2 regions of the Pseudomonas sp. JL3 genome follow, and region 2 is predicted to be linked to the other one. Evidence: riboswitches for the same ligand, from Rfam matches in the RefSeq annotation. Region 2 holds a riboswitch; the other holds the start of a gene.
What was found. A riboswitch is a leader RNA that binds a small molecule or an ion and turns the genes downstream of it on or off. The one in region 2 is predicted to bind cobalamin.
Positions count from the first base shown of each region.

Region 1: it holds a riboswitch for cobalamin, as region 2 does, so the genes downstream of both, cobO (cob(I)yrinic acid a,c-diamide adenosyltransferase) here and cobW (cobalamin biosynthesis protein CobW) in region 2, are expected to answer to the same signal.

Region 1 is NZ_JAKWJK010000003.1:602,314-616,771, forward strand. It holds gene cbiB (adenosylcobinamide-phosphate synthase CbiB) at 1-248, opposite strand, end outside; gene bluB (5,6-dimethylbenzimidazole synthase) at 245-895, opposite strand; gene MMG91_RS09175 (cobyrinate a,c-diamide synthase) at 892-2,217, opposite strand; gene cobO (cob(I)yrinic acid a,c-diamide adenosyltransferase) at 2,214-2,825, opposite strand; cobalamin riboswitch at 2,906-3,141, opposite strand; gene MMG91_RS09185 (hypothetical protein) at 3,296-3,880, shown strand; gene MMG91_RS09190 (sorbosone dehydrogenase family protein) at 3,949-5,256, shown strand; gene MMG91_RS09195 (C40 family peptidase) at 5,408-5,944, opposite strand; gene MMG91_RS09200 (C40 family peptidase) at 6,110-6,763, opposite strand; gene hda (DnaA regulatory inactivator Hda) at 6,991-7,695, opposite strand; gene MMG91_RS09210 (AI-2E family transporter) at 7,923-8,996, opposite strand; gene MMG91_RS09215 (DUF2066 domain-containing protein) at 9,027-10,085, opposite strand; gene purM (phosphoribosylformylglycinamidine cyclo-ligase) at 10,473-11,531, shown strand; gene purN (phosphoribosylglycinamide formyltransferase) at 11,543-12,193, shown strand; gene MMG91_RS09230 (DUF3108 domain-containing protein) at 12,202-12,915, shown strand; gene MMG91_RS09235 (DUF3859 domain-containing protein) at 12,986-13,450, opposite strand; gene MMG91_RS09240 (amidohydrolase family protein) at 13,575-14,458, opposite strand, start outside.
Region 2 is NZ_JAKWJK010000002.1:574,802-589,259, forward strand. It holds gene MMG91_RS05975 (fatty acid cis/trans isomerase) at 1-352, shown strand, start outside; gene nfuA (Fe-S biogenesis protein NfuA) at 511-1,095, shown strand; gene cobM (precorrin-4 C(11)-methyltransferase) at 1,256-2,002, opposite strand; gene MMG91_RS05990 (cobalamin biosynthesis protein) at 2,085-2,498, opposite strand; gene MMG91_RS05995 (CbtA family protein) at 2,495-3,202, opposite strand; gene MMG91_RS06000 (CbtB domain-containing protein) at 3,214-3,420, opposite strand; cobalamin riboswitch at 3,542-3,770, opposite strand; cobalamin riboswitch at 3,959-4,173, shown strand; gene cobW (cobalamin biosynthesis protein CobW) at 4,274-5,335, shown strand; gene cobN (cobaltochelatase subunit CobN) at 5,339-9,118, shown strand; gene MMG91_RS06015 (ATP-binding protein) at 9,259-10,266, shown strand; gene MMG91_RS06020 (VWA domain-containing protein) at 10,386-10,931, shown strand; gene MMG91_RS06025 (phospholipase D-like domain-containing protein) at 11,062-12,708, shown strand; gene MMG91_RS06030 (thioredoxin family protein) at 12,773-13,222, opposite strand; gene MMG91_RS06035 (transporter substrate-binding domain-containing protein) at 13,564-14,412, shown strand.

The sequences.
Region 1 (14,458 bases), on a different contig from region 2:
ACGAGAATCTCGACAATCCAACCGACATAAGGCGCCCAGGAAAGTGCGGTGCCCAGCAAGGTCAGCGGCACGACCGCCATCACCCAGGCCGTAACCCCATGACTGCGCCAGCCACGGCCACCGGAGTTGAAACGTTGCTCGATGCGATCGGCAAAACGACCGAACGCCACCAGCGGATGCCAGCGTTTGGGTTCACCCAGCAGCGCATCCAGCGCGACCGCGGCGACACTCAACAACGCCACACTCATTGACTCACTCCCCAATAATTTTCATACAGCAACTCGCTGAGTGGACGCGCCTGCGCCCAACCTTCGAGTACCAACATCGGCGCCGGATAGAATTCCTTGACCGGCCCCAGGCAAAGAACAGCCAAAGGCTTGGCCCCGGCCGGTAAGCCCAACAAGTCCGCCAGCGCTTGCGGCTCGAACAGCGACACCCAGCCCATGCCCAGGCCTTCGGCGCGGGACGCCAGCCAAAGGTTCTGGATGGCGCAGGACAACGAGGCCATGTCCATTTCCGGCAATGTACGACGGCCGAAGATATGTCGCTCGCGATCGTCCATCAGCGCGGCGACCAGCACCTCGGCGCAATCGTTGATGCCTTCGACCTTGAGCTTCATGAATTCGTCGGAGCGCTCGCCGAGGGCTTCGGCAGTGCGGATGCGTTCGTCTTCCACCAGCAGCTGGATCTTGCCGCGCAGTGCCCGGTCGCTAATGCGGATGAAACGCCAGGGCTGCATCAGGCCAACACTTGGGGCCTGATGCGCGGCTTCGAGCAGACGCCTCAGTAACTCGGGCTCAACCGAGCCGCCACTGAAGTGACGCATGTCGCGGCGCTCTGCAATCGCGCGATAAACAGCTTCGCGTTCGGCCTGGCTGAATGTGTTGTCCGTCATGGCCTGCTCGCGAAAGCGGTTTCAGGGTCAGGCGCAAACAGCGCTGCAATCGCTGTCGGATTGGACGGGAAATAAAAGTGCACATAAGAAGCCGTCATCCGCCCCTCACGATAAACCGCCTCCGCCCCTCGCCCGCCATTGGGACTCAAACCTCGAGCAATTGGCTCAAGTTCAGTGCTGGTCAACGAGTGGTGGTACGTGTGCCCACGCAGCAAACCTTCCGGCAATTCGACCGCCTGCAAGGCCAACGCGGCAAGACGCTTCTGCATCACCGCATCACCGGCCAGCAAGCCGACCAATTCAGCGCGTGTGCCCTCGACATCGGTCAGTGAATCGAGCAAATACAGCATGCCGCCACACTCGGCCAGCAACGGTTTGCCCGCCGCGTGATGAGCGCGGATCGCGGTCAGCATCGGCGTGTTTTGTGACAACGCCACATGGTGCAATTCGGGGTAACCGCCCGGCAGATAAAGACTGTCCGCCTCCGGTAACCCGCTGTCGCGGATCGGCGAGAAGAAAGACAATTCGGCGCCCATGGCCCGCAACAGATCAAGGCTCGCACCGTAGGTAAACGCGAAAGCTTCGTCCCGGGCCACGGCAATCCGCACCCCGGCCAGCAACGGTTCGGCTGCGATCATTTCAGGCGCGGCGAATTCCACGGCCGGCGGTAGAGCCACATCACAACTGCTGGCCAGTGAGTCGGCCGCCGCGTCGAGGCGCAGATCGAGATCATTCAGCTCACTGGCCTGAACCAGGCCGAGATGCCGACTCGGCAATTCGATGCCGGTCTCCCGGGACAACGCGCCGTACCAGCGCAAGCCTTCAGTCAGGCTGCCTTCGAGCAACTGCGCATGGCGCACGGTGCCGACCCGGTTGGCCAACACACCGGCAAACGGTAAATCCGGCTGATAACGCGCAAGGCCCAGGGCCAGCGCGCCAAACGTCTGCGCCATGGCGGTGCCGTCGATCACGCCGAGCACCGGCACACCGAAGTGCCGCGCCAGGTCGGCGCTGGAAGGCGTACCGTCGAACAGCCCCATGACGCCTTCGATGAGGATCAGATCGGCTTCGCCCGCGGCCTCCCACAATAGCCGCCGACTTTCCCGCGCGCCGACCATCCACATGTCGAGTTGATAAACCGGTGCACCGCTGGCGCGCTCGAGAATCATCGGGTCGAGAAAATCCGGGCCGCATTTGAACACGCGGACCTTGCGCCCCTGATTGCGATGCAAACGAGCGAGCGCGGCGGTGACGGTGGTCTTGCCCTGACCGGAGGCCGGCGCGGCAATCAGTACCGCCGGGCAATGATGTGGTTGACTCACAACTCGACGCCTTTTTGCGCTTTGATTCCGGCCTGGAAGGCGTGCTTGATCATGCCCATTTCAGTGACGGTGTCCGCCAACTCGATCATCTCCGGTTTGGCGCCACGACCGGTGACCACCACATGTTGCATCGGCGGACGAGCCTGCAAGTCGCTGAGCACCTGATCGAGATCGAGGTAGCCGTGCTTGAGGGCGATGTTCAACTCATCGAGCACTACCAGACCGATGGATGGATCACGCAGCAATTCGCGGGACACCGCCCAGGCGGCTTCAGCGGCGGCGATGTCGCGCTGGCGGTCTTGGGTTTCCCAGGTGAAGCCCTCGCCCATCACATGAAAACGCACCTGCTCCGGGAAGCGTCGGAAGAACAGCTCCTCACCGGTGCTGGTGCGCCCCTTGATGAACTGCACCACGCCGCACTGCATGCCGTGGCCCATGGCCCGGGAAAGCATGCCAAACGCCGAGCTGCTCTTGCCTTTGCCGTTGCCGGAGAGCACCAGCAGCAAACCGCATTCATTCGGGGAGTTGGCGATGCGTTCGTCGATCACCGCTTTTTTGCGCAGCATGCGCGCCAGATGGCGTTCGTCACGATCGGGAGTATCAGTCATGGGGGAGCTCTCCGTTGAGGCTGGATAACGGCGGGCAGGCACAAGAATAGACGGCAAGAAGCCTGGCATCGCCCACCGTGATGCCGTTGGATGAATCAGGCCGGTCTCCGGGCTCATGAGCGGCACCAGGGCCAACTGCGCGCCTTCCCATGTCGACAATCGACACAGTGGCTCAAGGCGCAGCTTTTACTCATTTACCGTTGCGGGGGCAGCGCCGGGATCGTGATCATTTTTCACGGGAAGAAATTCACTCACCGGCTTCCCTGTTTCACTCTGTCGACCAAGGTCACAGAGCACCTGAAACAAGCCGCGAAGGTTAGAGGGTTGGGGGTGGAGCGTCAATTAAACCCGGGGCGCCGCTGAGCGAATAACTGCCATTGATCAATTAACTGACGCCAATCTTGTGCCACACTACAAGCAGTGATATCAAAGAGCCACAACCTCACAACACAATAACAAGGGTGAGCCACATGCAAGGCATGATCATCAGCAATCCGAAGCTGGAATTCCTGCGGCCGGTGCTGGAACGCTGGTTTGACTGTATCGACCGCTTCAACGCCGTACGCGGCGATAACGATACACCTTACTGGTACGACGAAAACGCCAACCTCGGCCTGCTCTCCGCCGCAGCCTGGATGGCAGAAATGGTCACGCTGCAACAAACATCCACGCGCAAACAGACTGAAGAAGGCGAACGCAACGCCCACGCCGATCTGTTTATCGCCAGCAGCGAAGAACGCGCGTATCTCCAGGCCACCCAGCGCTGGCCACGGGTCAATAGCCTGAACCTGACTCAGGCATTGGCGGACATCACCAGTGACGCGAAGCGAATCAGCTACGCCAGCGATCTGAAACTCGGCTGCCTGTTCGTAGCGCCGCAAAAAGCTCAGCAGAGCGCTACACCGGAAGAACTTCAGGACATGGTCGACGACCTGCAAAAGGAACACAGCTGCGCCGTGGCCTGGTATTTCCCATACGCCTACCGCAAGTTGCGCAATGAAGCCGGCAACTACCATCCAGGCATCGCTGTTCTGCTCAAGGAAGCCCGCGGCTGACCGGTTGAACCATCGAGCGTCTACGCTTCTCTATGATTACGTCAATGCATTCATAGGGAAGATCAGTAATGCGCAAACCCCAGCTCGTTTTCATCATCGCGCTCGCCGGAGGGCTCGCCGCCTGTGGTGAAACCTCCAGCCTGCAAGTCTCGGATGGCACAGGCCCCTCGCCCAAACTGCCAGAACCCAATAAAACCCTGATCCCGACGGTGAACATCGCCCCGGCGATCGGCTGGCCTGAAGGCAAGAAACCTGTCGCCGCGGCAGGAACTCAAGTGGCGGCATTTGCCGAAGGCCTCGAACACCCACGTTGGCTCTACGTATTGCCCAACGGCGATGTGCTGGTGGCCGAAACCAATGCACCGGCCAAATCCGATGGCGGTATTCGTGGCTGGATCATGGGCAAAGTCATGGGCCGCGCCGGTGCTGGCGTCCCCAGCCCGAACCGCATCACCCTGCTGCGGGACAAGGACCACGACGGCGTCGCCGAAACCCGCACGGTATTCCTGGAAAACCTCAACTCGCCCTTTGGCATGACCCTGGTCGGCAATGATTTGTATGTCGCCGACACTGATCGCCTGCTGCGTTTCCACTATGAAAACGGTGAGACGGCGATCAAGTCGCAGCCGATCAAGGTGGTCGACTTGCCGGGCGGCACGCTGAATCATCACTGGACCAAAAATGTCATCGCCAGCAAGGATGGCAGCAAGCTGTACGTCACCGTGGGCTCGAACAGCAACGTCGGTGAAAACGGCATGGATCAGGAGGAAGGCCGCGCTGCGATCTGGGAAGTGGATCGCGCCACCGGCAATCATCGGATCTTCGCCTCGGGGATTCGCAATCCAAACGGTCTGGCCTGGGAGCCTCAGAGCGGCGCACTGTGGACCGCCGTCAACGAGCGTGACGAAATCGGCAGCGACCTGGTGCCGGACTACATCACGTCAGTGAAGGACGGCGGGTTCTACGGCTGGCCCTACAGCTATTACGGACAGCACGTCGACATTCGCGTCGAACCGCAAAACCCTGATCTGGTGGCCAAGGCGATTGCACCGGACTATGCGGTGGGGCCACATACTGCGTCACTGGGCCTGACGTTTGCCGAAGGCAGCAAACTGCCCGCACCGTTCACTCAAGGCGCTTTCATCGGCCAGCATGGCTCTTGGAACCGCAAACCGCACAGCGGCTATAAGGTGATTTTCGTGCCGTTCAACGCCGGCAAACCGACCGGGCAACCGGTGGATGTGCTCACTGGCTTCCTCAATGACGAGGAAAAAGCCATGGGCCGGCCGGTGGGCGTGGTGATCGATCAGCAAGGAGGCTTGCTGGTGGCGGATGATGTGGGGAACAAGGTGTGGCGCGTTTCCGCAGCCAAGTAATCAGCTCGACTGTAAGAGCGAGGCTTGCCCGCGAAGACGGCATCACAGTCAACATTGATATCGACTGACACACCGCTTTCGCGGGCAAGCCTCGCTCCTACAGTTTTCTGCGCAGCCTCAGCCTTCAAACGAGCGGTCATGACAACCTCCGCTACGGATTATGTGCCAAGTGCTCAGGTTGCAAGACGCGCTTGGCGCTCAGATAAGCTTTCTGCCAGTAAGCTTTGGACAAGCTGTCCAGCTTGACCGTGCCGCCCGTGGCTGGCGCGTGGACGAAGCGGCCTTCGCCGACGTAGATCCCGGCGTGACTGACCTGGGAGCCGCCATTGGTGGCGAAGAAAATCAGATCACCGGTTTGCAGGCCTTCCTTACCGATATTGGGGGCCTGCATGCCGATCATCTCGCGGGTGGAGCGCGGCAAGGAAATGCCTGCGACATCGCGATACACATAACCGATCAGACCGCTGCAATCGAACCCGGAATCTGGCGTGTTGCCGCCCCAGCGATAAGGCGTTCCCACCAGGCCCAACGCGCGAAACAGCACGTCTTCTGCCGCGGGGGAGAAGGCTTGGGAAGGACCAAAAACAATCGGAGCGCGGACCACCGGCGCAGGTGGCGGTGTGCGGCTGGCGCAGGCGCTGAGCAGCGCTGCGAAGAACATGAGTGCGAGGCGGGCCGACATCGTCATAAGCAGAACATCCTGATCTGGCTGCGGCTTTTTCTACCGAGAAGGCAGAAAAGAAAACCGCCTGCGCAGAACGCAGGCGGTTTGCCATCAATAATAGATCAGGATTCTAGCGGCTACACGGCAAACTTCAAGTAAGACTTTAAGTTCGCCTTACAAACTGTCCGCTTACTTGCGTGCAGTAACGATAGCCGGGGCCGTCGTCGGTGCCATCGCGAGTGCGCGCTTGGCTTCGATGAAGGTCTTGCTCCAGTAGCTGTCGCCCAGGCTATCGATCCGGACACCACCACTTTTGCGGCTGCTGGAGTGGATGAACTGGTTGTCACCCAGGTAGATCCCGGCGTGACTGACACGACCGCGACGACCATTGGTGGCGAAGAACAGCAGATCACCCGGCTTCAGGGCGCTGCGAGCAACCAGAGGAGCGTCAACGTTGATCATTTCGCGAGTGGAGCGCGGCAGGTTCATGCCGGCTTCTTCACGGAACAGATAACCGATGAAGCCGCTGCAGTCGAAGCCAGCCTCGGAGGTGCCGCCAAAACGATACCGGGTACCGATCAGGGACATGCCACGTTCGAGGATGCTGTCGGCCAGAACCGGAAGCTGGTACGACTTGCCGCCGGCGAAGTCTGCCAGTTCTTTATCGGTGGCCACGCCGTCCTGGTAAAGAGCTTCCTGGAAAAGAACGGAAGAAGATTGCGCAGTAACTGAGTTTTTAACCTGCTGTTGCTGCTCTGGCTGGGACACTGGAGAGTGAGCAGCGCAACCGAACAGCAGGGTGACGAGTGCGAGAGGCACGAGGGGTGCGAAGCGATTTAGCATGGGCACGACCGTGGCTGATAGTTTCTAAAGAAGCCGAGACTATGCCCGCTATCAACCTCATTTGCAAATTCAATCGATCTTTATGTGACTTATCGGTTTCTCGTTTACATCTAAGCGCTTAAGCCCATTTTGAACCTTTGCGCAGCCTGCCCTCTTGCAGGAAAGCGGATTTGTTGACGCCTGGAATTTGCCAAAACCCGCGTAAAATCTGAGCTTGATCAGGTTCTTTACCAGCCCAGGGTTTCTTTCAGGAACGGGATTGTCAGCTTGCGCTGAGCTTGAAGGGAGGCCTGATCGAGGCGTTCGAGCAGCTCGAAAAGCGCACTCATGCTGCGGGTGCCACGGGTCAAAATAAAATGCCCGACTTCGTCGGTCAGGTGCAGGCCACGACGGGATGCGCGCAACTGCAAGGCACGCAATTTGTCTTCGTCAGAGAGTGGGCGCATCTGGAAGATGAGTGCCAGTGTCAGCCGCGATTTGAGATCCGCCAGCTTCACCGGTAGTTCGCGCGGGGACGTCGAGGCGGCGATCAGCAGACGCCGGCCGCTGTCACGCAGACGATTGAACAGATGGAACAGCGCCTCTTCCCAATCCGCCTTGCCGGCGACCGCCTGCAAATCGTCCAGGCAGACCAGTTCGTACTGTTCGAGGTTGTCTAGGATTTCGATGCCACGGTCCAGCAACTCGGCCAACGGCAGATACACCGCCGGCTCACCCAGTTGCTCGAAGCGCAGACACGCCGCCTGCAACAAATGCGTGCGCCCTACCCCATCCTTGCCCCAGAGGTAAATCAGGCTTTCCGTCCAGCCGGCGTCGGCTTCGCAGAGCCGCTCGACATAGCCGAGTGCAGCGGCATTGGCGCCTGGGTAGTAATTGATAAAGGTAGCGTCATCACGCAGACGCACACCTAGGGGCAGCTGAATCGGTTTCATGCTGACTGAACAGTTCCAAAGGAACCGTTAGTGGCCTCTGTGTAAAGTTTGCGAAGTTTATACCCGTGAGGCTGAGCGCACAATGCGACAGACCACAAGCAAAATCAAAGGTTTGCGTTAACGTGCTGGTTTTATGACAGTTTCTTTGACGGCGCATGTGACAGCCACGCGAGGGATACGGGCAAACCTGGCACGAAACCAGACTGCCCGCTACGGGGATTAAAAGCTTACACCTCGGATTCGTCGACACCGCCGTAGATTTCTGAATCCTTGTACAAATCGTGTACGTGACGCACCAGGACCATAATCACCGCCGCCACCGGCAACGCCAGCAATATACCGGTAAAACCAAACAGTTCGCCGCCGGCCAGGATCGCGAAGATCACCGCCACCGGGTGCAGGCCGATCCGGTCACCCACCAGCAACGGCGTCAGGACCATGCCTTCCAGCGCCTGGCCGACCATGAACACCGCGACAATACCAATCATGGGATACAGATCGCCACCGAACTGGAACAGACCGGCAATCAACGCCGCGCCAATCCCGATGACGAACCCCATGTACGGCACGATCGCCGCCAACCCGGCAATCAGACCGATCAACAGCCCCAGCTCCAGCCCGACGATCATCAAGCCGGCGGCATAAATCACGCCCAGCGCCAGCATCACCAGCAACTGCCCGCGCACGAAGGCCCCGAGCACTTCATGGCATTCTCCCGCCAGGGACATGACGCGTTCTTCACGATCACGGGGCAGCAGGCTGCGGATCTTGGCCATCATCAGATCCCAGTCGCGCAGCAGGTAAAAACTCACCACCGGAATCAGCACCAGGTTGGCCAGCCACCCGATCAGCGCAAGGCCTGATGCCGTCGCCTGACTCAGCACTACGCCGACCACATCGGTGGTCTGACCCATGTGCTCGCTGAACGCCGCCTTGAGCTTGTCGAACTTCCAGAAGCCGTCCGACAACCCGATCTTCGATTGCGCCCACGGCACGGCGGTGTGCTGCAACCAGTCGAGCATTTGCGGCGCCAGTTCATACAAGCGAAACAGCTGCTTGGCGAGCATGGGCACCAACACCAACAGTAACGCGGTAACGATCAACGTGAACAAGGCGAACACCGCCACCACACCCCAGGTCCGTGACAGACCGTACTTCTCCAGCCGATCCACCAGCGGGTCGAACAGATAGGCCAGCAACAGCGCCACCAGGAATGGTGTCAGGATCGGATGCAACAGGTAAACAAACGCGCAAAGCAGGACCACCCCACCGAGCCAGAACCAACGCCGTGAATCGGCCATTTACCACTCCTGCTTCTATATAAAGAAAAACTACCAGCGAAAACGTAACTGCGGCGTCGGTACCGAGGCTGGCGCTGCGACCGGTGTCGCGCCAGCCGCCACGGGTTGAACAGACATCGCGGGGGCCGGCGCCTCACCTGCCGGAATTTCCTGCAACTTGGCCAAAGACAACTGCGCCCGCAGCTGATCGGCGCTGCCGTTGACCCGATAAAGTACGCGGTCGCCATCAACGCTTTGCAGGCGAGCACCAAAAGGTTCCAGCAAACGCCCGAGCGTCGCATAACGCTCCAGATTCATCCCCTGCACTTCCAGCAATTGCTCGCTCGATGCACCCGGTTTGGCGACAAAACGCGGCGCCAGGCGTTGGCTGACCGCCAGCATCACCGCATCGGCCAGCGCTGCGGTATCGGCGCCCTGCACGCTACCGACTTCTTTCTGATCGCCCAACCACAAACGCCACTTGGCTTGCCATTGGCCACTCTCTTCACGGGCATGCACCGCCAGCAAGGCGTCGGCATTGTAACGGTCGGATGCACCCCGCAGCGGTGCAGGGTCTGCACTTTCCAGATTCGGCGCAGTGGCGACAATCTGCTCGTTCAGGTCTGCCAGTGGCAAACGCAGCGGCAGCCCACGATGTTGCGCCGCTCGAAGCAGCGGCGTGGCACTGGCCTGGCCATCGCCGACCAGGCTCGAACCCTCAGTGGAATCGTTCAACCACCAACCGAGAATCGACGGCCGGTTGCTGCCCCACATGGCCAACCCGGCACGACGCAAGGCCTGTTCGGTGGTAGCAGGATCGAAATCGACTTTCAGCACCTGCGGCGGCCCGGCCTCATAACCGAACTGGCTGATGATCTGCTGAGGATCTTTGCGCACGGTCGCCAGACCCGGGCTCTGCGCCGCCTTGGGGTCACCGGTCAGGCGCAACACCAACGTATCCAGCGCCCGCTGAGTCGCCTGATCGCGCTCCTCCGGCGTCTGGCTGCTGACAGGCTCGCGCACTTGATAGAGTCCTTTGACGGTTTCGGCATGAGTGGTCAGGCTGACCACGGATAAACAGCCCACGAACAAGAATTTAAGAAAACGCATAAAAAGATTCCTGACGACAAGAGCGGCTGGAACAGACCGCGTGAAGATGATTGAACCAGGGGTCTGTTGACCACACGTTCAAGCAAAACATTCACCCGATCCCGGTAGTTTTCGCACTGTCATAACGATAGACGGTTAACGTCGATACCTTATACAGCCATCCGGGACGCCACCAACACGGGCAATATCGGTTTTTTTAACGCGATATGCTCCTGCCCGTCGGTACGAGGATGGCCGCTGCCCCTCAAGCCTGATAAAATCGCGCGCCTTCGCAGACCGGCAACAGCCGGGCACCCTGAAATTCGCGGATGGCACTCGCCTTCGTTTGTTTCGGCGGTCCCACTGGACTCGGTCGTTACCCCTGAATCCCCCCTAAAGGCCTGGATCATGAGCAAGCAACCCTCCCTGAGCTACAAGGACGCCGGTGTAGACATCGACGCCGGTGAAGCATTGGTCGAACGCATCAAGAGCGTCGCCAAGCGCACTGCGCGCCCGGAAGTCATGGGCGGCCTGGGCGGTTTCGGCGCCCTCTGCGAAATCCCGGCCGGTTACAAACAACCGGTGCTGGTATCGGGCACTGACGGCGTCGGCACCAAGCTGCGCCTGGCGCTGAACCTGAACAAGCACGACAGCATCGGCATCGACCTGGTTGCCATGTGCGTGAACGACCTGGTGGTCTGCGGCGCCGAGCCGCTGTTCTTCCTCGACTACTACGCCACCGGCAAACTGAACGTCGAAACCGCGACCCAGGTCGTGACCGGCATCGGCGCTGGCTGTGAACTGTCCGGCTGCTCCCTGGTCGGCGGCGAAACCGCTGAAATGCCTGGCATGTACGAAGGCGAAGACTACGACCTGGCCGGCTTCTGCGTCGGCGTCGTGGAAAAGTCCGAAATCATCGACGGTTCCAAAGTCGCTGCCGGCGATGCCCTGCTCGCCCTGCCGTCTTCCGGCCCGCACTCCAACGGCTACTCGCTGATCCGCAAGATCATCGAAGTGTCCGGTGCAGACATCGAAAACATCCAGCTCGACGGCAAACCGCTGACCGACCTGCTGATGGCTCCGACCCGCATCTACGTGAAGCCGCTGCTCAAGCTGATCAAAGAAACCGGCGCCGTCAAAGCCATGGCCCACATCACCGGTGGTGGCCTGCTGGACAACATTCCGCGCGTTCTGCCAAAAGGCGCACAAGCGGTAGTTGACGTTGCAAGCTGGACTCGCCCTGCCGTGTTCGACTGGCTGCAAGAGAAAGGCAACGTTGACGAAAACGAAATGCACCGCGTGCTGAACTGCGGCGTCGGCATGGTTATCTGCGTGGCTCAAGAGCACGTTGAAACCGCGCTGAACGTATTGCGTGAAGCCGGCGAGCAGCCTTGGGTCATCGGTCAGATCGCCACCGCTGCCGAAGGCGCGGCTCAGGTTGAACTGAAGAACCTCAAGGCACACTGATGCAAGAGCGGATGTCCCAGACCTGTGATGTGGTGGTGCTGTTGTCCGGCACCGGCAGTAACTTGCAGGCCTTGATCGACAGCACGCGGACCGGCGACAGCCCGGCCCGCATCGCCGCGGTGATCTCCAACCGCGCCGACGCTTACGGCCTGCAACGCGCCAGGGACGCGGGTATCGACACCCGCACCCTGGATCACAAGGCTTTCGAAGGTCGCGAGGCCTTCGATGCCGCGCTGATCGAACTGATCGACGCCTTCAACCCCAAACTCGTGGTACTGGCCGGCTTCATGCGCATTCTCAGCGCTGACTTCGTGCGCCACTATCAGGGTCGCCTGCTCAATATCCATCCTTCGCTGCTGCCCAAATACAAAGGGTTACACACCCATCAGCGCGCGCTGGAGGCCGGCGACACTGAACACGGCTGTTCCGTGCACTTCGTCACCGAGGAACTCGATGGCGGACCACTGGTCGTACAGGCAGTAATACCGGTAGAGTTGCACGATTCGCCGCAGAGTCTGGCGCAGCGAGTCCATACCCAGGAACACCTGATTTACCCGATGGCCGTACGCTGGTTTGCCGAAGGCCGTTTATCACTCGGTGAACAAGGTGCTTTACTGGACGGACAGTTACTCGCGGCCAGCGGCCACTTGATTCGAACCTAGGAGATTTTATGCGTCGCGCCCTGCTCTTCGCTTGTGCTCTGCTCGCCCTGCCGTTTGCGCAGGCCGCAGACCTTCAGCCCTTCTCCGCCAGCTACACCGCCGACTGGAAACAGCTGCCCATGAGCGGCACCGCCGAACGCAGCCTGACCAAGGGAGCCAACGGCGTCTGGAAACTCAGCTTCAAGGCGTCGATGATGATCGCCAGCCTGACCGAAGAAAGCACCTTGACCCTGGACAAGGACACGCTGCTGCCACAGTCCTACCACTTCGAACGTGGTGGCCTGGGCAAAGCCAAGAAGGCTGACCTGGACTTCGACTGGACCAACAAGATGGTCACCGGCACCGATCGCGGTGACGCCGTCAAGCTTCCACTCAACCGCGGCATGGTCGACAAATCCACCTACCAACTGGCGCTGCAGCATGACGTGGCCGCCGGCAAGAAAAGCATGAGCTATCAGGTCGTCGATGACGGCGAAGTCGATACCTATGACTTCCGCGTACTGGGCTCGGAGAAAGTCGACACCAAGGCTGGCCAGATCGATGCGATCAAGGTCGAACGCGTGCGCGATCCGACACAAAGCAAGCGCATCACCGTGCTGTGGTTCGCCAAGGATTGGGATTACCTGCTGGTCCGTCTGCAACAGGTCGAAACCGACGGCAAGGAGTACAACATCATGCTCCTCGACGGTACGGTCAACGGCAAGACGGTCAAAGGCAGCTGATTCGCAACGATATAAAAGCCCCGCAAACGCGGGGCTTTTTTTCGTCTGGCATTTGGCTGGGCGAGAGCGATCAGCGCACGGTAAAGCGGTGCTGGGCCAGCAAACGGTCGCCCTGAAACACCATGAAACGCCATTCGCCGGGAACGACTTCGTGGCTTTCGGTGAACTCGTATGCCATCACATCCTGCGGAGCACCGGGTACCAGTTTTTGAGTCACTTCCAGTTTGTCGTGACGCACGCCATCCGGAGTACGGATGCCCGGCGTGAAATAGAGCAAAGTCAGCGGCTGATCTTCGGCGACCTTACCGGCCAACTGGTAACGCATACCGAACTTGGTGCCGAGTTTGGCGGGGACGATTTCGGTTTGCTGGATCTGTTCATTGCTGCGGCGCAAAACTCGCTCGCCCGATTGCAGTTCGGCTTTCGGGCCAGCGAACACGCCATATTCCACCGGACCTTCGACGCGGACTTCGGCACTGGCCAGACCACTGACGAACATCATTGTGGCCAGGGCGGCTAAACGGGTGAGGTGCATGGTGCGCTCCTTGATTGAGATGAGCGCGAGGGTATGACGCGGGGGTGACAGGACGATGACAACCTTGAGTTCAGCAACCCTGAAGTGAGGGGGCTTGCCCAATCCGGGAGTTGAAGTCCCATTGTTACTTCACAACAGCCCGAGGCAGAATCGCCAAAAAGTTATCCCGCGCAACCCTTCTGGCAACATCCTCCGGCAAGGCATCAAGAAACGGATCGAAGCTGTGCATTTCCTGACCGAGCTTGTTGAAACGTCCCACCACATCGGAACCGAGCATGAAGCGCTCCGGAAAGCGCTCCACCAGTCTCACCCATTCATCCCGAGGCGTGCCCTGCTCGTCCAGCAGGTAAGGCGTCAGCATGCTCCAGGACAGGTCAACGAACAGATTGGGGTAAGCCTCGAGCATTCGCGACAGCGTCGGCAACAGAAAATCCAGCTGGGTCTGGTGCCGATGAATTTCCGCACTGCTGCCCGCGTGAGCCCAAATGAATCGCGTGTGTGGATGATTGCGCAGCGGCTCTTCGATTTCTGCCAGGTACAGCGGATTTTTCTCACGTTTGGAGGTGATGTTGGAATGCAGCATCACCGGCAAGTCATTCTCGGCAGCCAAGTGATAGATACGGGTCATCGCCTCATTGTTGGCCCGCGGCGTGTCGCCGGATGTCAGCGCAGTCAGATCGTCGTGACGGGTAAAGACTTCGCCAATGCCCTGCCAAAGCCCGGGATAGAGGTCGAGCATGCGCTGGATGTGTGCCGCGGAGTTTTTGTCATTCGGGTTGAAGCCTGACAGGAAAGGGTGAAAACGCTGGCGCTGCTCTGTGGTCAGCTTATTCACCGCCGCCGCGACGATCACATCGGTCGCGCTATACCAATAGGCATCGGCGTCATCGCCGGCGTAATAACGTGGGCGTTTGGGTTCGTCTTCGTGCCATTTCTTGGCCACCGGAATGCCGGAAATCATCACATGATCGATAGCATTGTCGTCCATGGCTGTGAGCAATTTCGACA
Region 2 (14,458 bases):
ACGCGAGGTCTACAGCCTGCTGCGCAACCGCGCCCACAGCAACGTGGCGTTCCTGCTCGGTGAGTCGCTGCGCTATCAGCCAGGGCTCGATACGTTGACGATCTATCCGGGTGTTCTCAGCAGTTATCCGAACTTCATGTTCAACATCCCGGCCGGGCAAGTACCCGCGTTCGTCGACGCGATGGAAAATGCCAGGGACGCCGCCAGTTTCGAGAAAATCGTCGAACGCTGGGGCATTCGCCGCAGTCATCCGCAGTTCTGGCAGTATTTCCATGATCTGAGCCGCTACATCCACGACACCGACCCGGTGGAAGAGGGCGTGCTGGATATGAACCGCTACGAGAATCTTTGATTGAGGGCCTGAACACGCACCGCCGAACCCTGACCGAACCCTTGTAGGAGCGGTGATCAGAGGATCATCGACAGGCGCATCTTTCCCGACAAAAATACTAGGACTTTGTCCGGCGCGATGATTGGCGTAAACTGCGTCCAAGCCTGCGAGGAGTTTCCATGACCGCTATTACCATTACCGACGCCGCCCACGATTACCTGGCTGATCTGCTCTCCAAGCAGAACACTCCGGGTATCGGCATCCGCGTCTTTATCACCCAGCCTGGCACCCAGTACGCCGAAACCTGCATTGCCTACTGCAAGCCGGGCGAAGAAAAACCTGAAGACACGGCGCTGGGGCTCAAAAGTTTCACCGCTTACATCGACTCGTTCAGCGAAGCGTTTCTGGACGATGCGGTAGTCGACTACGCCACCGACCGCATGGGTGGCCAGCTGACCATCAAGGCGCCAAACGCCAAAGTACCGATGGTCAACGCTGACAGCCCGGTCAACGAGCGCATCAACTACTACCTGCAAACCGAAATCAACCCGGGGCTGGCCAGCCACGGCGGTCAGGTCAGCCTGATCGATGTGGTCGAAGACGGTATCGCCGTGCTGAAATTCGGCGGCGGTTGCCAAGGCTGCGGCCAGGCAGACGTTACCCTGCGCGAAGGCATCGAGCGCACCTTGCTCGAGCGCATCCCCGAGCTCAAGGGCGTTCGTGACGTGACCGACCACACGCAGAAAGAAAACGCCTACTACTAAGGTGTTCGCTGCAAACATAAAAAAACGGTGCCCGTGAGCACCGTTTTTTTTGATCGTTCCCACGCTCTGCGTGGGAATGCAGCCCGGGGCGCTCCGCGTCTCAAGAGCGGACGCAGAGCGTCCATTGAGGCATCCCACGCAGAGCGTGGGAACGATCATCTCAGGGTCTGTAGAGGTGCGCATGCCCCGCGCGATACAGCGACGACTCACTGAAGTGATCGCTACCCAACACCCGACCCACCAGAATCAGCGCCGTGCGGCGAAATCCCTTGGCTTGAACCTTCCCGGCAATATCCGCCAGCGTCCCCACTACCCAATCCTGATCCGGCCAGGTCGCCCGATGAATCACCGCGATCGGGCAATCGGCGCCGTAGTGCGGTAGCAATTCGGCAAGGATCTTCTCCAGATGATTGACCCCGAGGTGGATTGCCATGGTCGCCCCATGCTGCGCCAGGCTACCGAGCTCTTCACCGGCCGGCATCGCGGTCTTGTCGGCGTAGCGGGTCAGAATCACGCTCTGTGACACGTCCGGCAGGGTCAGTTCAGCACCCAACAGGGCCGCGCAGGCGGCGGTGGCGGTGACGCCGGGAATGATTTCGAAAGGGATGTCGAGTTCACGCAAGTAGCGAATCTGCTCGCCAATCGCCCCGTACAGGCTCGGATCGCCGGAATGCACCCGGGCCACGTCCTGGCCGTTGGCATGGGCGGTCTTGATCAGCTCGATGATCTGTTCCAGGTGCAATTCGGCGCTGTTGACCACCTGTTCGGCCCGGTGACCCTCCAGCACAGCGGCAGGGACCAGGGAGCCTGCATAGATGATGACCGGGCAGCTACGAATCAGCCGCTGGCCTTTGACGGTGATCAGTTCCGGGTCGCCGGGGCCTGCGCCAATGAAGTAGACGGTCATCGTCGTTTCCTGTCAGAAAAAGGGCATGGGCACACTTCAGATGAAGATTGCTCATGATCGAAGGCGGGGATTATCGGGGATTTTACGCGGCGCTGGCCAATGCAAGGGTGGCCTGGGCGTATTTTTGTCGTGGAATCAGCAACTTTGCCGGTGCCTGAGCAAGTTGTTCGGCCAGTGCCAGCGCGGCACTTTCCGCTACGCCGTAACAGCCGGTGCGCTCGAACGCGATGTCCGAGTGGTGGCTGAGTTGCGGTTCATAACCGGCCAATTGTTCGCTGCTGAAGTACATCAGCGGCAATGCCAGTTGCTCAGCCAGTTCGATCAGGGCGGGTTCTTCGCGCTTGAGGTCGATACTGGCCAAGGCCTTGATCTCACGAAGCTCGATTTGATGGGCCTGTAACGCCTGATCAAGCAGCGCCCGCAGCGTGCTGACGGGGCAGCCGCGCTGGCAGCCCAGGCCGACCACCAGGGTCGGCACTGCGCTGATGTCAGTCATGCGGAGTATTGACCATCGCTTTTGCGGCGGAACAACCAGGCGCTGATCAGGCCCAGGGCCAGCCAGAACGCCATGTTGGTCAGCTGCGAAGCGATTTTGAATTGCGCTTCCAGGGCTTGCGGCGCCAGCATCGAATGGACTTCCGGTTGCGGCGCGCCAATGACGTGCGGAACGGCCAGAATCGCTACACCGAGGATCTTCATCAGCCAGTGGCGGCTGAACACGATCAGCGCGATGCCGACAGCGGTGGACGCGGCAGTGCCAATCCACCAGATCTGCCGTTGCGCCAGGTCCGCTGCGGCTGTGCCTGGCAGTTCAGGTGGCAGGCCGAGGGTGGGCGCCAGCACGAATGTCGCATAACCGGCCAGACCCCAGAGCAGGCCCTGAGAGGTACGGCGTGGAGCGCGCAAGGTGTAGAGGCCCGCAAGCATCAGGGCGAAACCGACCGCGACCACCAGGTTGCCGCCGGTGGTCGACAGCACGCGCTGCCAGCCGTCTTCCGGCTCCCAGGCTTCGGCATCGTGGGTGTGAGCGGCGACTGCACCAGCAGCGTGCTCGTGGACTTCAACGGCGGCCGGCTCGGATTTTTCGTAGGTCTCGGCCTGCAAAATCAGCGGGGCGACCCAGAAGCTTTGCAGCAGGGTCAACAGCAGGGCGGCCAGCAGCCCGGTGAAACCTGCGGTTTGCGCAATACGCTTGCTCATGTCAGCAGGTCTCAATGGCACGGAAAGGCAGAGCTGTGACGGGTATCGTGCGCGGCGTTGTGTACCGCTTCGATGTGCGAGAAACCGGCGAAATACACAAGGCTGGCGCCAAGGATCGACGCACAAAAAGCGGCGGTCAGGCGTTGGCTCAGGGTTGTGGTGGTGCTGATCGTGATCTTTTTATCGGTGTTGCTGCCGGTGCTGCTGATGATCGACATGGCGCTTCCCTCTGGTCTGTCAGCGGGTGAATAGAGCGCATGAAAACCGCCGCACGCCGGGGCACGCAGAGATTTCGAACAGCGCCCGCCCACCGCGGGTTTGTTATTCAGTGAACGTAAAAGTCACTTTAGTGTTGCGGGCCGGTCTCCGGGCTCGCGAGGGGCAGGGCTTGCGCCGAAACCTGCAAGCATCACCTTCCCATGCCGTGTGACGGGCACAGTGGATTTGACGCTTCACTCGCTTACCGTTGCGGGGGCAGCACCGGACTGACATGGCTTTAGAGTAAAGCACATGATTCACCGGTTTCCCGTTTCACCCTGTGAAGGGCACCCGTAACAAGGCGTGTAGGAGAGCATGGGCGGGGGCGGGGAGTCAATTGGCAGGGGTTCTCAACTCGGAACCCGGTCGTCTGCATCGCGGGCAAGCCACGCTCCCACAAGGGAATGCGATCAACTGTGGGAGCGGGCTTGCCCGCGATGGCGTCATCCCAGCCGCCACAGAACGCGGCATGGACATTGACCCGCCCCCACACGATGCGTAGCCTTGCGCTTTCGAGGTTCTTCGGCATCTGCCGAAGCTAAGAAGGGAACGCGGTCGATGCCGCGGCTGCCCCCGCAACTGTGAACGGTGATGTTCGCTGCCACGCCACTGCAAACCCTGATCCATCAGGGTCGCGGGAAGGCGCAGCAAACGCCAGTCGAACGATTGGCACACCGTCAGCCAGGAGACCTGCCTCGATACAGATTCTCACTACAACCGGGCGGGGTGATCCGGTGGCGGAACTCTTGCGCGCGCGCACCTGCCGCTGCGATTGTCGTCCCGTATGCCCGCCACCTTGCCAAAGGGCATCCGATGAAAACACTGGCCAAACTCCCCGTCACCATCGTTACCGGCTTCCTCGGCTCGGGCAAAACCACCTTGCTACGCCACATGCTCGACAACGCCCAGGGCCGCCGTATCGCGGTGATCGTCAACGAGTTCGGCGAGCTGGGCATCGACGGCGAAATCCTCAAGCAGTGCTCGATCGGCTGCACCGAAGAAGAAGCCAACGGTCGCGTCTACGAACTGGCCAACGGCTGCCTGTGCTGCACGGTTCAGGAAGAATTCTTCCCGGTGATGCGTGAACTGGTCGCTCGTCGCGGCGACCTCGACCACATCCTGATCGAAACCTCGGGTCTGGCCCTGCCAAAACCTTTGGTTCAAGCCTTCCAATGGCCAGAGATCCGCAGCGCCTGCACGGTTGACGCGGTGATCACCGTGGTCGACAGCCCGGCCGTCGCTGCTGGCACCTTCGCTGCGTTCCCGGATCAGGTCGATGCCCAGCGCAAACTCGACCCGAATCTGGACCACGAATCGCCGCTGCACGAGCTGTTCGCCGATCAACTGGCCAGCGCCGACCTGGTGATCCTCAACAAGGCCGATCTGATCAGCGCTGAAGACCTGGCCCGTGTGCGCCTGGAAGTCGCCGAAGAACTGCCGCCAGCGGTGAAAGTCATCGAAGCCAGCAGCGGCCGTCTGCCACTGGACGTGCTGATCGGCCTCGGTGCCGGTTCCGAAGAGCACATCGACAGTCGCCACAGCCATCACGATCATCACCATGAAGGTGAAGACGACCACGACCATGACGCGTTTGACTCCATCTCGATTGAGCTGCCCCAAGCCGACGAAAGCCTGCTGATGGATGCGCTGACTCAATTGGTGGTCCAGCACGGCATCCTGCGGGTGAAAGGTTTTGCAGCGGTGCCGAACAAGCCGATGCGCCTGCTGATCCAGGGCGTGGGCACGCGCTTCGACAAGCACTTCGACCGTCAGTGGGGCGCTGAAGAAGCGCGCACCACCCGTCTGGTGTTGATCGGTCAGGCGCTGGATGCCGCACAGCTCGAAGCGCAATTGCGCGCTGCGCTCAGCGTTTAAACCATGCACCTGCTCAGGACCCAGCCCGGCGGTTTCGTGTCGGATGACAACATTGCCGACCTTGGACAAACCCCCGCCGAGCTGGTGATCCTGTGCAGCGGCGATTCCAGCCTGGCGTTGCTCGCCGAAGCGGCGCAGCAGTTGCCCGACGATTACCCGAGCGTACGCCTGGCCAACCCGATGCAGGTGCAGAATCACGCCTCGGTCGATCTATACGTCGACGAAGTACTGCGCCACGCCAAGGTAATTCTGATCTCGCTGCACGGCGGCATCGCCTATTGGCGTTATGGCATTGAGCGTCTGGTGGAATTGTCCGAGCGCGGCGTGCAGCTGATTCTGGTGCCGGGGGACGATCGGCCGGACCCGGAACTCAGTGACCTGAGCACCGTCACCGCGCAAGACCGCGACCGGCTCTGGCACTTCCTGCGTCAGGGCGGCATGGCCAACGCGCTCGACCTGTTTCGCTGCCTCGCCAGTCGTTGGCTCGGCCGCGACTATCCATGGTCCGAGCCGCAAACCCTGCCACGCACCGCGATCTATCACCCGCAAAAAAGCCCCGCAGAACTAAGCGATTGGCAAGCCGACTGGCAAGCTGATCAGCCGGTGGCGGCGGTGCTGTTTTACCGCTCGCATTTGCAGGCGGCGAACACCGGTTTCATCGATATTTTCTGCCAGCGTTTGCAAGCGGCGGGGTTGAACCCGTTGCCGATTGCGCTGGCCAGTTTGAAAGAGCCCGGCTGCCTGATGGTGGTTGAGGACCTGTTGGATGAAGTGGAGGCGGGGGTGATTCTCAACACCACCGGTTTCGCCCAGTCCAGCCCCGAAGCGCCGCACTTGCGGCCGTTTCGCCGCAACATTCCAGTGATCCAGGCGATCTGCGCCCAAGACAATGAACCCGGTTGGCGCGCCAGCGAACAAGGCCTCGGGCCGCGGGATCTGGCAATGCACATCGCGCTGCCGGAGCTGGACGGGCGGATCATCAGCCGGCCGATCAGTTTCAAGGATCTGGCCTGGCGCAGCGAGCGCAGTCAGTCCGACGTGGTCTGCTACCGGCCGCAACCTGAACGCATGGATTTTGTCGCTGAACTGGCACGGCGCTGGATCGATCTGGCGCGAGTGCCTAACGGCGAAAAATGCATCGCTCTGATCCTCGCCAACTACCCGACGCGCGATGGGCGCATCGGCAATGGCGTAGGCCTCGACACACCGGCTGCGGCATTGAACATCCTGCGCGCCCTGCACGCCGAAGGTTACCCGCTGCCGGCCGAGTTGCCGGACAGCGGCACCGCGCTGATCCAGCAATTGCTCGGCGGCGTCAGCAACGACCTAGACACCCTCGACCAGCGTCCCTGTCATCAAAGCCTCGCGCTGGACGACTACAACCTGATGTTCAACGCGCTGCCCGAGGCCAATCGCCAAGCCGTGCTGGAACGTTGGGGCCCCCCCGAAAACGACCCAATGTTCCGTGGCGGACGAATGATGGTGGCCGGTCTGCGCTTCGGCCTGACCTTCGTCGGCATTCAACCGGCCCGGGGTTATCAGGTTGACCCGAGCGCGGTGTATCACGACCCGGACCTGGTGCCGCCTCACGGCTATCTGGCGTTCTACTTCTGGTTGCGCAACACCTACGGCGCTCACGGCGTGATTCATGTGGGCAAGCACGGCAACCTCGAATGGCTGCCGGGCAAAGGCGTCGGGCTGTCGGAAAACTGCTGGCCGGATGCGTTGCTCGGGCCGCTGCCGAACATCTATCCGTTCATCGTCAACGACCCGGGTGAGGGCGCCCAGGCCAAGCGCCGTACACAGGCAGTGATCATCGATCACCTGATGCCGCCGCTGACCCGCGCCGAAACCTACGGTCCGCTGCGCAATCTCGAATTGTTGGCCGACGAATATTACGAAGCGCAATTGCTCGATCCGCGCCGTGCCCGGGAACTGCAGCGCGACATTCTGCAATTGGTGCGCGACACGCACATCGACCGCGAACTGCAACTGGACGAGAAGCTCGACAGCGATGCCGATGTGGCGATCTGGTTGCCGCGCCTGGACACGTACCTGTGCGACTTGAAGGAGTCGCAGATCCGCGATGGCCTGCATGTGTTTGGCGAATCGCCGGTCGGGCGGTTGCGCATCGACACCTTATTGGCCTTGCTGCGTATTCCTCGCGGCGATGGTCGTGGGGCGCAATCGAGTCTGTTGCGGGCGTTGGCCAAGGCGTTCGAGCTGGGGTTTGATCCATTGGATTGTGCGTTGGCCGAGCCGTGGACCGGACCACGTCCCGTGGAACTGCAATCGCTTAACGATGAACCCTGGCGCACCGCCGGGGATACCCGTGAACGCCTGGAGCTGTTCGCCACTCAACTGATTTCGCACACGTTGAACCAGCCTCAAGCCCAACCCGGCCCACAGGAGGGTGGTTGGTCGGAGGTGAACGCCATCATCGATAGCTTGCGCGAAGTCGTTGCCCCACGCCTGGACGCCTGCGGCCCGGCGGAAATGCGCGGCTTGCTCGACGCCCTCAACGGCCGATTCGTCCCGGCCGGCCCGAGCGGCGCGCCGAGTCGCGGCCGGCTGGACGTGCTGCCCACTGGGCGCAATTTCTATTCGGTGGACGTACGCAACCTGCCGACCACCACCGCGTGGCGCATTGGCTTCCAATCCGCGAACCTGATTCTTGAGCGGCACTTGCAGGACCACGGCGATCACCTGCGTCAGCTCGGTCTGTCGGTCTGGGGCACCGCAACCATGCGCACCGGCGGCGACGACATCGCCCAGGCCATGGCGCTGATGGGCGTGCGTCCGGTCTGGGCGACCGGCAGTCAGCGGGTTGACGACTTCGAGATTCTGCCGTTGAGTCTGCTGGACCGCCCACGGGTGGACGTGACCTTGCGCGTCTCCGGATTTTTCCGTGATGCCTTTGCCAACCTGATCCGGCTGTTCGACGCAGCCGTGCAAGCGGTCGCCGCGCTGGATGAACCGGACGATCTCAACCCGTTGGCGGCCAAGGTCCGCGCCGAGCGGCAAGCGCTGCTGGAGTCCGGGCTGGATGAAGAAGCGGCGCGGCGGCAGGCCGGCTGGCGCATCTTCGGGGCCAAACCGGGGGCTTACGGCGCGGGCGTGCAGGGCGCCATAGACGGTCGCTTGTGGCAAAGCCGTGAAGACTTGGCCGAGGTTTACCTGAACTGGGGCGGTTACGCTTACGGCGGCTCCGATGAAGGCACCGCCGCCCGCGAACAGTTCGCCCAGCGTCTGAGCCAGGTGCAGGCGGTGCTACAAAACCAGGACAACCGCGAGCACGACTTGCTCGATTCCAACGACTATTACCAGTTCCAGGGTGGCATGCTGGCGGCCGTCGAAAGCCTCAGCGGTGAAGCGACGGCCAGTTATCACGGCGATCACAGTCAGCCGGACTTGCCGAAGATCCGCACGTTGAAGGAAGAGCTTAACCGGGTGATTCGTTCCCGCGCGGCCAATCCGAAATGGATCGACGGGGTCAAGCGCCATGGCTATAAAGGCGCGTTCGAACTGGCGGCGACGGTCGATAACCTGTTTGCGTTCGACGCCACCACGCAGTTGATCGACGATCATCAATATGCGTTGCTGGCAGACGCCTATTTGCTCGATCCGGCGACCCGGGAGTTTGTTCGCGAACACAACCCCCACGCCTTGCGCGACATGACCGAGCGCATGCTGGAGGCCCAGCAGCGGGGAATGTGGAAAGAGCCGGGCGAGTACCGCGAGGCGCTGGAGAATTTGTTGCTGGATATAGAAGAAGACGGCTAACCGGATCGTTCCCACGCGCAGCAAAGGAATGCGGCCCGGGACGCTCCGCGTCCCAAGAGCCGAACGCGGAGCGTCCGTTGAGGCATTCCCACGCAGAGCGTGGGAACGATCACACCACCGACCACAATGAGTAATGCCACATGACCGACACCCCCCATTTCCCACTCTCCGCCGTGGTCGGCGCCGACGACTTGAAACTCGCGCTGTACCTGACCGCCATCGACCCGAAAATCGGTGGCGTGCTGATCGAGGGCCCGCGCGGCATGGCCAAATCGACCCTGGCCCGAGGCCTGGCGGACCTGTTGGCCAGCGGTCAATTCGTCACCTTGCCGCTAGGCGCCACCGAAGAACGGTTGGTAGGCACACTCGATCTTGACGCGGCCTTGAGCGAAGGCCGCGCACAGTTCTCCCCCGGCGTACTGGCCAAGGCCGACGGCGGCGTGTTGTATGTCGATGAAGTCAATCTGCTGCCCGATCACCTCGTGGACTTGCTGCTCGACGTGGCCGCCAGCGGCACCAACCTGATCGAGCGCGACGGGATTTCCCATCGGCATTCGGCGAAGTTTGTGCTGATCGGCACCATGAACCCGGAAGAGGGCGAGCTGCGTCCGCAACTGCTCGACCGCTTTGGCTTGAACGTCGCCCTCAGTGGCCACACCGCACCCGCCGAGCGTGGTCAGATCATCCGTCGCCGACTGGATTTCGACAGCGACCCGCAAGGGTTCTGCGCCGAATGGGAAAGCCAACAACACGCACTGCGCGAGCGTTGCCAAAAGGCGCGCTCGGCACTGGCGAGCATTCCACTCGACGATGCCGCGCTGGCGCAGATCACCGAGCGTTGTTTTGCTGCCGGCGTCGATGGCTTGCGAGCCGATCTGGTCTGGTTGCGCGCGGCACGGGCCCACGCGGCATGGCGGGGCGCGACCGCGATCAGCGAGGACGATATCGACGCGGTCGCTGAATTTGCCTTGCGCCATCGTCGTCGCGAACACTCGCCACCGATGCCGCAACAATCCCAGGCACCGCAGCCGCCCTCTAACCAGAATCCCAACCCAAGCGAAGGTCAGGGCCAGTGGGGCGAAATGCCCGCCCAGGCGCTGCCGGTCGGCGCTCGACGTGAAGTGCCGAGCTGGCCAAAAAAGCCCTAGGCATTCGCCCTCGATCAGACGCGGGGGCGAATGCCAGACCCCGCGCAGGACGGCTGGATCACGGTAAACAGGGCAAGCGTCACGCCGCCCTGAGCGGTTCGATCAATTGGCCCGGCACCTTGCTCAATGGCCGACCGCGTCAACGCGATGATGTGTTGTTTCACCTGCGCACCCGCAGTCCTCATGAATTATGGCTGGTGATCGTCGATGCCTCGGCCTCGACCCGGCGTCGTCAAGCGTTGAGCGATGCCAAGGGCTTGCTGGCGCAACTGTTCGACGATGCCTATCGACAGCGTGCGCGCTTGGCTTTGCTGACCGCCAGCGGCCATGTGCCGACGTGGCAGGTGCAAGGTTTGAAAGCTTCCGCTGGCTTGCGCGACTGGCTCGAGGGGCTCGGTGCCGGCGGCGGCACACCGGTGCTGGCGGCATTGGGCGAGGCAGGGCGTTGGCTGTCGGCACGGCAAAAGCGCTTTCCGGCAGAGCAGCAACGGCTGCTGCTGGTGACGGATGGACGGCTGAAGGAATGGTCAACGTTGCCGGCGCTGGATTGCCCGGGGTTGCTGATCGACATCGAGCGCGGACCGATTCGTCTTGGCCGGGCAAAGGTGTTGGCGGCGCAATTGCAGGTTGATTATCGACATATCGATGAGCTGATTTCTGGTTGAGTTTTGTGCTGACAGTATTGACCCCATCGCGAGCCTGCTCGCGATGGCATCACCTCGGAAACGGATAATCGCAGCTCATCTGCATCGCTGCCCTATGCTGCTGTAAGCAAGCCAATCACAGGAGTGACCCATGCGTGTTCTAGCCCGCAATGACCAGGACGATTTTCGCGTCAAAGCCTACGCTGGCACCAACGGCGTGTTGCTGGCGATCGATCTGGCCGAACCCCGCCGCAAAGGTCTGCTGGGTTTCGCCATCGAAAAACAGCAAGGCAGCAAACCCTGGCTGTTTCTGTTCAACAGCCTGACCTTCCCCGGCAAGGCTCATACATTCCCCCAGTTTCGCGCCACCCCCAGCGATACCGCGCCGTTGCAGAAATTTCGTTGGGCCGATTACGCGGTCAATCCGGGTGTGACGATCCATTATCGGGTTCACCTGGCCTACGGCACCGCCGATGCGCCGCAGCTGGGTGAGTTTCTGGAAGTGACGCTCACCACCGACAATGGCCTTCCAGCGGGCCAGAACGTCATCTTCAACCGGGCGGTGGCCGCGAGTCAGGCCTTCCAGCGCAAGTTCGCCGACCTCGATGCGCTGCTCAGCGCCAACAAGAAACTGCCCATCGAAGCCTGGCCCGACGCGCCGCGGCAATGGCTGGAAAACGGTCTGCTCGCACGCTTGCTGGGGTTCATCGAGCGGGCCGAGGATGGCCAGTGGGCGCTGGACATCGCGATCTACGAATACCAGTTGAAGGTGATCGTCGATGCGGTGAACGCTGCCTTCGAGCGCGGCGTGAAGGTTCGGGTTCTGTACCACGCCCAACCGGACGAAGACACCACGGCGCTGAACGAAGCCAGCCTGGAAAAAATTCCGGTGGCGAACAAGCGTGGGCGGGTCACCCACAACATCTTTCACAACAAGTTCATGGTCCTGAGCCGACTCGACGCAGCGGGGCAGCATCAGCCCGAAGCGGTACTCTGCGGCAGCACCAATTTCACCGCCAACGGCGTTTATCGTCAGGCCAATGTTGTGCATGTGCTGGACGATGCTCGGATCGGCGCCAGTTATTTGCAAACTTTCGAGCAAGTCTGGGCCACACCGGCGGACGTCGGCGCTACCCGGGAATGGCTCACGGAAAACAATCCGATGGAGCCGGACCAGGCGCTGTTCGCCGGCTTCTCACCGCGCTCTGGCCAGGGCGACTTGCGTGAGTTCGTCGAAATCATCAGCGCCGCGAAAAAAGACCTGCTGTTTGTCACGGCATTTGCCTTGCCGGACGAAGTGCTCAACGCGTTGCTCGGCCAACCCCACGACGACATCTTGCGTTACGGCCTGCAAAACACCGCGAGCCGCATCACCGGTTTCCACGCCGACCGCACCGCCCAATTTGCCGCCACTGCACTGCTCAACACCGGCCTGGAAGGCTGGCTCAAGGAAAACATGAAGGGCCAGAAGGGCAACCTGCTGGTGCACACCAAAGCCATCGTCGTCGACTTCACCACCGACACACCGACCATCATCAGCGGCAGCCACAACCTCAGCGCCGCAGCCAGCAACGGCAATGACGAGAACTACCTGATTATCCGCGGTGACACCGACCTGGCCGATCGTTATGGGCTCGAGCTGCTGCGCTTTTACGAGCATTACCGGTTCCGCTACTTCGCAAAAAAACTGGCGCTCAAGCAAGTCCGGCCGTTGGCTCCGGATGACAGCTGGACCGATGATTATTACCTCCCGGGCGATCTGCGCATGCTGTCGCGGTTGCGTTTTGCCGGACGATAACAGCCCGGCAAGGAGGGGAACCTGTGGGAGCGGGTTTGCTCGCGAAGGCGATCACCCAGACGACTCAAACATGACTCATCAAACGTACATTCAACAGCTCCCGTGCCCGAGGCGCGGTGCATAAAGTGCTGAAGGTTTTCTGCAACCACGGCAAGTCATGGCGGGATTTGCGGGCAATCTGTTTGGGCCTGAGCTTGCCGATGTGCTTTTTGAAGTTTTCTTCCAGGGTTTCCCGGGTTCCAATTCCTTTGAGTTTCTTCAGCAACTTCCCGTCCTTGTAGAACAGCACAGTGGGTGTGCCGGTGACTTCCGGATGCCTGGGCGATTCGCCGGTATTGAGCATGTAGATTTGCGCGTGATGCCGATAGGGCTCTGCAATCTGACGGAAAATCGGCCCGGCCATTTCGCAGGCGGGACAGTGTTGGCTGCCGAAATACAGAATCACCGGGCGCCAGGTTTTCAGCGCCTTGCGGTAGACCGCAGCCATGGTCGGGTGGGTGGTCATCGAGCTCATTGAAATCTCCTTTTCAAAGACTATCGAAGGCCTGTTGACGTTAAAGGAGGCGAGCAGGTGGGTCTACTGTCAGAAATTACAGGTAGGGCTCTGCTTCATTTTGAATCGCTACGGCTTCAGATGTGGTGCAAGTACTCGAGCGTTGTGTCCCACGGTAGCGTTCTCTTATTTGTGCGTTTCGTAACGCCTTCCTCGCGCTCATGCGCATCCATCTGATTCAAAACACTTTTCAATTCCCCGAGATTCCCCCCACAACCTGTGGCACACTTTCTGCTGTCTATTCCGTTGTTACATACCTAGTTCCGGTATAGCGGAATAAACATGACCCTGGAGTGCTTGCCATGCAACGCCGACCTTCTTTGTTTAAAGCGTGTGTTTTCGTTCTCGCGGCTTCGGCCGCTGTCATGGGTGTCGCCCAAGCGGCAGACAGCAAGCTCGACAGTGTGCTGGCCCGTGGGAAGTTGATTGTGGGCACGGGCAGTACCAATGCGCCGTGGCACTTCCAGGGAGCGGATGGCAAGTTGCAGGGTTTTGACATTGATATCGCGCGGATGGTGGCCAAAGGGCTGTTCAACGACCCGAGCAAAGTCGAATTCGTGGTGCAGTCGTCCGATGCGCGGATTCCCAATCTGCTGACCGACAAGGTCGACATGAGTTGCCAGTTCATCACCGTGACCGCCAGTCGTGCCCAGCAAGTGGCGTTCACGCTGCCGTACTACCGCGAAGGCGTGGGCCTGTTGTTGCCGGCCAACAGCAAGTACAAGGAAATCGACGACCTGAAAGCCGCCGGCGACGGTGTGATCGTGGCGGTGCTGCAGAACGTGTACGCCGAAGAACTGGTGCATCAGGCGCTGCCCAAGGCCAAGGTCGATCAGTACGACAGCGTGGACTTGATGTATCAGGCGGTGAACTCCGGCCGTGCCGACGCTGCCGCCACCGATCAGTCGTCGGTGAAATACCTGATGGTGCAGAACCCCGGTCGCTATCGCAGCCCGACCTACGCCTGGAGCCCGCAGACCTATGCGTGTGCCGTCAAACGCGGCGATCAGGACTGGCTGAACTTCGTCAACACCGTGCTGCATGAAGCCATGACGGGCGTTGAGTTCCCGACTTACGCGGCGTCGTTCAAGCAGTGGTTCGGTGTAGACCTGCCGACCCCAACCATCGGTTTCCCCGTCGAATACAAATGATCCCGTGAGAGCGGGGCGGTTTTAAATCGCCCCGCTCAAGGTACTG